DNA from 2 places in the Arthrobacter sp. KKT183 genome. Region 2 is predicted to be linked to the other one. Evidence: predicted binding sites of a transcription regulator. Region 2 holds the regulator's gene; the other holds the start of a gene.

Region 1 (3,412 bases), 630 kb from region 2:
CTGTGTGGGTCACTGTCCTCGCCCGCCCTGTGTCGCTAGTGGCTGTGGCCGTGGCCCTGCTCTTCTTCCTCAACCGGCTTCTCAACCACGAGGGTTTCGGTGGTGAGAACCAGTGCCGCGATCGACGCTGCGTTGCGCAGTGCCGACCGGGTGACCTTGACCGGGTCGATGATGCCGGCGTCGACCAGGTTTTCGTAGTCACCGGTGACGGCGTTGAAGCCGTGGCCGACCTCAAGCTGGCTCACCTTGTCGATGACAACGTAACCCTCGTAGCCGGCGTTCTCGGCGATCCAGCGCAGGGGCTGAACCAGAGCGCGGCGCACGAGGCCGACGGCGGTAGCTGCGTCACCCTCGAGCTTGAGTACGCTCGGATCCTCATCGAGAACCTTTGAAGCGTGAATCAGGGCAGAACCGCCGCCGGCCACGATGCCCTCTTCGAGGGCGGCGCGGGTGGAGGACACTGCGTCCTCGATGCGGTGCTTCTTTTCCTTGAGCTCAACTTCGGTGGCTGCACCGACCTTGATGACGCCGACGCCGCCGGCGAGCTTCGCGAGGCGCTCCTGGAGCTTCTCGCGGTCCCAATCGGAGTCGGTGCGCTCAACTTCAGCGCGGATCTGAGCGATGCGGTCCGCGACGTCCTGCTCGCTGCCTGCGCCGTCAACGACGGTGGTGTTGTCCTTCGTCACGGTGATGCGGCGGGCCGAGCCCAGAACCTCAAGACCGACCTGGTCCAGTTTGAGGCCGAGATCCGGTGAGACAACCTGCGCACCGGTGAGGGTGGCGATGTCCTGGAGCATAGCCTTGCGGCGGTCGCCGAAACCGGGAGCCTTGACTGCTACGACGTTGAGGGTGCCGCGGATCTTGTTGACCACCAGGGTGGACAGCGCTTCACCTTCAATGTCTTCGGCGATGATGAACAGCGGCTTGCCTGCCTGCAGCGCCTTCTCGAGCAGCGGCAGGAATTCCTGCAGAGCAGAGATCTTGCCGGAGTTGATCAGGATGAGCGCGTCTTCGAGGACGGCTTCCTGACGCTCTGCGTCAGTGACGAAGTAGGGGCTCAGGAAGCCCTTGTCGAACTGCATGCCCTCGGTGAGGACAAGTTCGGTCTGGGTGGTCGAGGATTCCTCGATCGTGATGACGCCGTCCTTGCCGACCCGATCGAAAGCTTCGGCGAGCAGGTCGCCGACTTCCTGGCTCTGGGCGGAGATGGCTGCGACGTTTGCTGTCTGCTTGCCAACGACCTCGCGGGCGTTCTCGAGCAGACGGGCAGCAACGGCCTCGATGGAGACCTCGATGCCGCGCTTCAGAGCGCCGGGGGCAGCGCCTGCTGCAACGTTCCGCAGGCCTTCCTTGACCAGTGCCTGCGCGAGGACGGTAGCCGTCGTCGTGCCGTCACCGGCGACGTCGTTGGTCTTGGTGGCAACTTCCTTGGCGAGCTGCGCGCCGAGGTTCTCATAGGGGTCGTCCAGCTCCACCTCACGGGCGATGGTCACGCCGTCGTTCGTGATGGTGGGGGCGCCCCACTTCTTGTCGAGGACGACGTTGCGTCCACGAGGGCCGAGAGTCACCTTGACGGTGTCGGCCAGCTTGTCGACGCCTGCTTCGAGCTTGCGTCGGGCGGCGTCGTTGAATTCCAACTGCTTTGCCATGTTGTTTCGTTCCTTTCAGGCTTGTGCAGGAATGTGTACTGACAGGAAAGAACCCCGGCCGATGCTGACCGGGGTTCTTCTGCACAACTACTTGACGATGATCGCCAGAACGTCGCGAGCGGAAAGAACCAGGTATTCCTGGCCTCCGTGCTTGACTTCGGTTCCGCCGTACTTGGAGTAGATGACGACGTCGCCTTCAGCTACATCAACGGGAACGCGGTTGCCATTGTCATCAACGCGGCCGGGGCCTACTGCAACAACTTCGCCCTCCTGGGGCTTTTCCTTGGCAGTGTCCGGGATGACCAGACCGGATGCGGTGGTCTGCTCGCCTTCCAGCGGGCGGACGACAATACGATCTTCAAGAGGCTTGATAGAGACCGACACTCGGACCTCTCCTTCACTTGGTTTGAATGAATCTTCGGGTATCGAGCAGGCGCTGACCGTCGTCGCGGTGCCGGTTGGCGCATCCTCGAAGGATTAGCAGCCTCATAGTGAGAGTGCCAAGTCTGACTTTATGCAACGGTTAGCACTCGGTCAAGGCGAGTGCCAGAGGGGTGGTGTTGCAGGGCGGGCCGGGCCCCCTGCGCCGGTCCGAATTCCCCGCTTCCTGGAGCCGGCAGGGGCGTGTCGGCGGGAACACGCCGGTGATGCGCGGACTTTCACAGCAGGACGTGGGGGATCCGGCCCCGGGCACAACCCCTAGACTGAAGAACCGGACCCAGCCCCTCGCCGAAAGCTCCAGTTGAAAGCGACACCGTGACCCAGAACCTCCTTGAGCCCATCCTGACTCCCGAGGGCTGGGAGCTGCTCAACTCTCTCGGACCGTACTCCGAAGCGGACAGCCTCCGGCTCAACGAACAGCTCCGCGCGGCGGGCCACTCCCCCGACGTCGTCAATGCAGCCCTCACCCAGTCCCGGCTCCGTGCGAAGGCTCAGGTGAAGTTCGGTCCCTTCGCCGACCGGATGCTTTTCACCCCAGCCGGCCTCGAGCAGGCAACCCGCCTCAGCGTCGCCGCCCGCCACGCCCAACGCTACGTCACTGCCGGCGTCCAGAAGGTCGCAGACCTTGGCTGCGGGATTGGCGCCGACTCGATGGCCCTCGCCACGCTGGAACGCGACGTCACCGCCGTCGAACTCGACGAAACCACCGCCGCTGCCGCCACCATGAATCTGCTGCCGTGGTCCAACGCGACCGTTGTCAACACTGATGCCTCCTCCCTTGACCTGACAAAGTACGACGGCGTGTGGCTGGACCCCGCCCGACGGACCACTTCCAGCTCAGGCACCAGGCGCCTCTTCGACCCGGAAGCCTTCTCGCCTCCCCTGTCCTTCGTGGAGAGCCTCGCGGACACCGGCATGCCTGTGGGTGTGAAGCTCGGGCCCGGGATCCCGCATGACGCGGTTCCGCCCAACTGCGAAGCCCAGTGGGTAAGCGTGGACGGCGATGTTGCCGAGGTAGTGCTCTGGTTCAACGCCCTCCGCCGCGACAACGTCCGCCGCGGCGCCCTGCTAATCGGCGCCGACGGCGCCACTGAGCTGACCAGCCACACCAACTTCGGCGAGGACGACGACGCCCCTATCGGTCCGGTGGAAGGCTACCTCTACGAACCGGACGGCGCCGTCATCAGGGCCGGATTGGTAGCCGACGTTGCTCGTTCCATCGGCGGGCACCTGGTCGACCCGCACATCGCCTACATCTGCGCGCCGGAGCTGGTAGACACCCCGTTCGCCCGGCCCTACCGCGTCCTCGAAGTGATGCCCTA
Region 2 (3,412 bases):
ATATCCCCGTCTTCCAGTCCTCGCCGCGGGGTATTACCGGCCAGGCATCAAGACCAAGAGCACGCGGCTTCACAGCCTGCCACACATCGACGTAGGGGTGCCCGACAATCAGTACGTTCCCGGCGGCGCCCGCCACCGTCATCGCCCCGGCCGCGATCCGGGCTTCCTTGGTGCCGGGCAGTAGATGATCGACGAGGATACCCAGGCGGCGTCCGGCGGAGGGAGCAAAGTCCCGCACGGCTGCTGCCAGATCGTCTACGCCATGCAACGGCTCCACCACGATGCCCTCAACCCGCAGGTCGTCTCCCCACACCTTCTCCACCAGCTCGGCATCGTGTTTGCCCTCGACCCAGATCCTGCTGGCCCGAGCCGTGCGCGCCCGCGCTCCGGCAACCCGGACAGAGCCCGACGCCGTTCTCAGCTGTGCTGCTGACTGCGCGCGGGCAGGAATCAGTTCCACCGGCGAACCTTCATGGTGGAAGCCGAAGCCGAGCGGAAAAGTGCGTCGCTTGCCGCGGCGGTCCTCAAGGACCATCACGTGCATCCCACCTGCCTTCTCCGTGCGCAGGATCTCCCCGACGAATCCGCTCTGCACGTCTTCAAGGACGACGCCGGGACGGGCTTCGACCTTGGCGGCCGGGGCGGCCCGGGGTCCGGTAAGATCCTGTGCTCCCCACTCGTGATACGACATGTGACTTCGCTCGCTTCCACAAATCCCTGCCTTCGGAACAGGCAGAGCCAATGCTAACAATCGCCTCGATCGTATTAGACTTGGCACTTAGGTGTGTTGAGTGCTAACTCAGAAACAGGGCAGGAAAGTACATCGGAGGTGAACATGAGCGAACCCAGGCGGCTTGAAGTCCTGCGGGCCATCGTTGAGGATTACGTCCATTCCCGCGAGCCGGTGGGATCCAAGGCGCTGGTCGAGCGCCACAGGCTGGGCGTATCTTCGGCAACAATCCGCAATGACATGGCACTTCTGGAAGAAGAGGGCCTGATCACAGCCCCGCATACCAGTTCCGGCCGCATCCCGACCGACAAGGGTTATCGGTTGTTCGTCGACCGGATCGCCGAGGTCAAGCCGCTGTCGGCCCCGGAAAAGCGGGCTATCCGCGCACTCCTCGAGGGCGCAGACGATCTCGACGACGTCCTCGACCGCACCGTCCGTCTGCTCGCCCAACTCACCAATCAGGTTGCGGTCGTGCAGTACCCGCACCTGGGCACGGCGTCCGTCCGCCACATCGAACTCGTGCTGCTCGCTCCCGGTCGCGCGCTCGTGGTGCTGATCTCCACGAACGGCGCTGTGCAGCAGCGCGTAGTATCCGTGCCCGCCGAGGCACAGGAAAATGACCTGGCCGACCTGCGCCAGCATTTTCTGGAAAGGGTTTCCGGTGTTCGTCTGCCGTCGGTTCCCCAGGAACTCGGTGCGTGCATTGCGGATCTTCCCCCCTCGCTGCAATCTCTCGGCCAGGCAATTGGACACAGCCTGGAACAGTTGTCAGCCGCTAACAGGGAAGACCGGATCGTGCTGGCGGGCACGGCCAACCTCGCCCGCTCAACCCTCGACTTTCCTTTAACCATTGGTCCGGTCCTGGAAGCGCTTGAGGAACAGGTTGTCATGCTTCGGTTGCTTTCCGAGATGGGGCAGGATGCTCTGGGCATCTCGGTCCGCATCGGCCGGGAGAACCCGTATGGCGGTTTGGCCGAAGCCTCCGTGATTGCTACCGGCTATGGACCGGATTCACTGGCAAAGGTGGGAGTGCTTGGCCCCACGAGAATGGATTACCCGACCACCATGGCCGCCGTGAGAGCGGTGGCCCGCTACCTTTCCCGCATCCTCGATGAATCTTGACCGGATGACGGAGCCCATGAAGCCCAGCCGTTCACGCGGTGAGATAACAGGAAGTGATGTGCAGGAGTGAGTAATCACTACGAGGTCCTTGGCGTTGCACGCGACGCCAGCGGCGAAGAAATCAAGAAGGCATACCGGAAGCTTGCCCGCAAGCTCCACCCGGACGTCAACGTCGGCACGGAAGCAGCTGAGGAGTTCAAGCTCGTCACGCGCGCGTACGAGGTACTCTCGGATCCCCAGAAGCGGCGCGTCTACGACACCACCGGTAATGAAAACGGCACCGACAATGGATTCGGTGCCGGTTATTCCGGCTCGGGCTTTGCGTTCCAGGACATTTTCGAGACATTCTTCGGCGGAGGCGGTCCCAGCGGCCCCCCATCCCGAACCCAACGCGGTCAGGACGCGTTGATAGCCGTCCGGATCGATCTGAAGGATGCGGTCTTTGGTACCAACAAGAAGATCGAGGTAGATTCAGCGGCGGTGTGTCCTACCTGCGATGGATCCTGTACCCAGCCGGGTACTTCCCCGCGAACCTGTGATATCTGCGGCGGATCCGGTCAGGTGCAGCGTGCGGTTCGGTCCATCCTCGGTCAGGTAATGACGACGGCGACCTGCGGCACCTGCCAGGGGTACGGAACCGTCATCCCGCATCCCTGTAACGAATGCAATGGGGATGGCCGCATCCGTTCCCGCCGAAGCCTCACCATCAAGGTGCCCGCGGGTGTCGCTACAGGTACCCGTATCCAGCTCGCCGGCCAGGGCGAGGTCGGCACGGCCGGCGGTCCCCAGGGCGATCTCTACGTAGAGATTCGGGTCAACAGCGACTCGACCTTCCTTCGTGAGGGCGACGACCTTCACGCGACCCTGAGCGTGCCGATGACAGCTGCGGCCCTCGGCACCAACGTGATAATGAAGAGCTTCGACGGTGATCAGGAACTCACGATCAAGCCCGGCACGCAGTCGGGCGAAGTGATTACCCTTCGCGGCCTTGGGGTGACCCACCTGCGCGGATACGGCAGAGGGGACCTGCTGGTGCATTTGAGCGTGGAAACGCCGCGGAACCTCGACAGCGGACAGGAAGAACTGCTTCGGCGCCTTGCGGAAATGCGCGGCGAAGAATTTACCGAGGGCCAGCTGGCGAGCAGCGGATCAGGAGTTTTTGCCCGCCTTCGTGAACGCCTCGGGAATTTATAGCCGGGTTATCGGACAATGACCAACCAAGCCTTCTTCGGCGATCCGGCCGATGTGCAAACCGCTGCCGTCGGCGGCAGTCTGACGCTGCGCGGTCCGGAGGCGCATCATGCCGCAGCCGTGAAGCGGGTTAGGCCGGGTGAAGAGATCGATGTCCTTGATGGAGAAGGACACCGCTTGAGCTGCACCGTTGTCGAAGCAACTCACGGTGCAGTGGTGGTGACCGTGGACAGACTCTCATTCGATTCGCCTCCCGCGATGCGGCTGGTCCTGGTGCAGGCGTTGGCGAAGGGGGACAGGGCGGAACTGGCAGTTGAGGCGGCGACGGAACTCGGTGTTGACGCGGTGCTTCCCTGGCAGGCGGATCGA

Evidence for each region. Region 2 encodes HrcA, which represses chaperone genes, less so after heat shock. Its sites were predicted from a motif close to TTNGCACTCGNNNNNNNCGAGTGCNAA; they were not measured.
Region 1: a site for HrcA is predicted at 2,173-2,199, ahead of groES (co-chaperone GroES). Genes of this name have one in related genera too.

The regions. Positions count from the first base shown of each region.
Region 1 covers NZ_CM145770.1:2,530,623-2,534,034, forward strand. Annotated here, with positions in the region: gene groL (chaperonin GroEL) at 36-1,649, opposite strand; gene groES (co-chaperone GroES) at 1,737-2,033, opposite strand; gene ACZ2GY_RS12005 (THUMP-like domain-containing protein) at 2,406-3,412, shown strand, end outside.
Region 2 covers NZ_CM145770.1:1,899,723-1,903,134, reverse strand. Annotated here, with positions in the region: gene ACZ2GY_RS09090 (DUF3097 family protein) at 1-691, opposite strand, end outside; gene hrcA (heat-inducible transcriptional repressor HrcA) at 836-1,852, shown strand; gene dnaJ (molecular chaperone DnaJ) at 1,919-3,046, shown strand; gene ACZ2GY_RS09075 (16S rRNA (uracil(1498)-N(3))-methyltransferase) at 3,062-3,412, shown strand, end outside.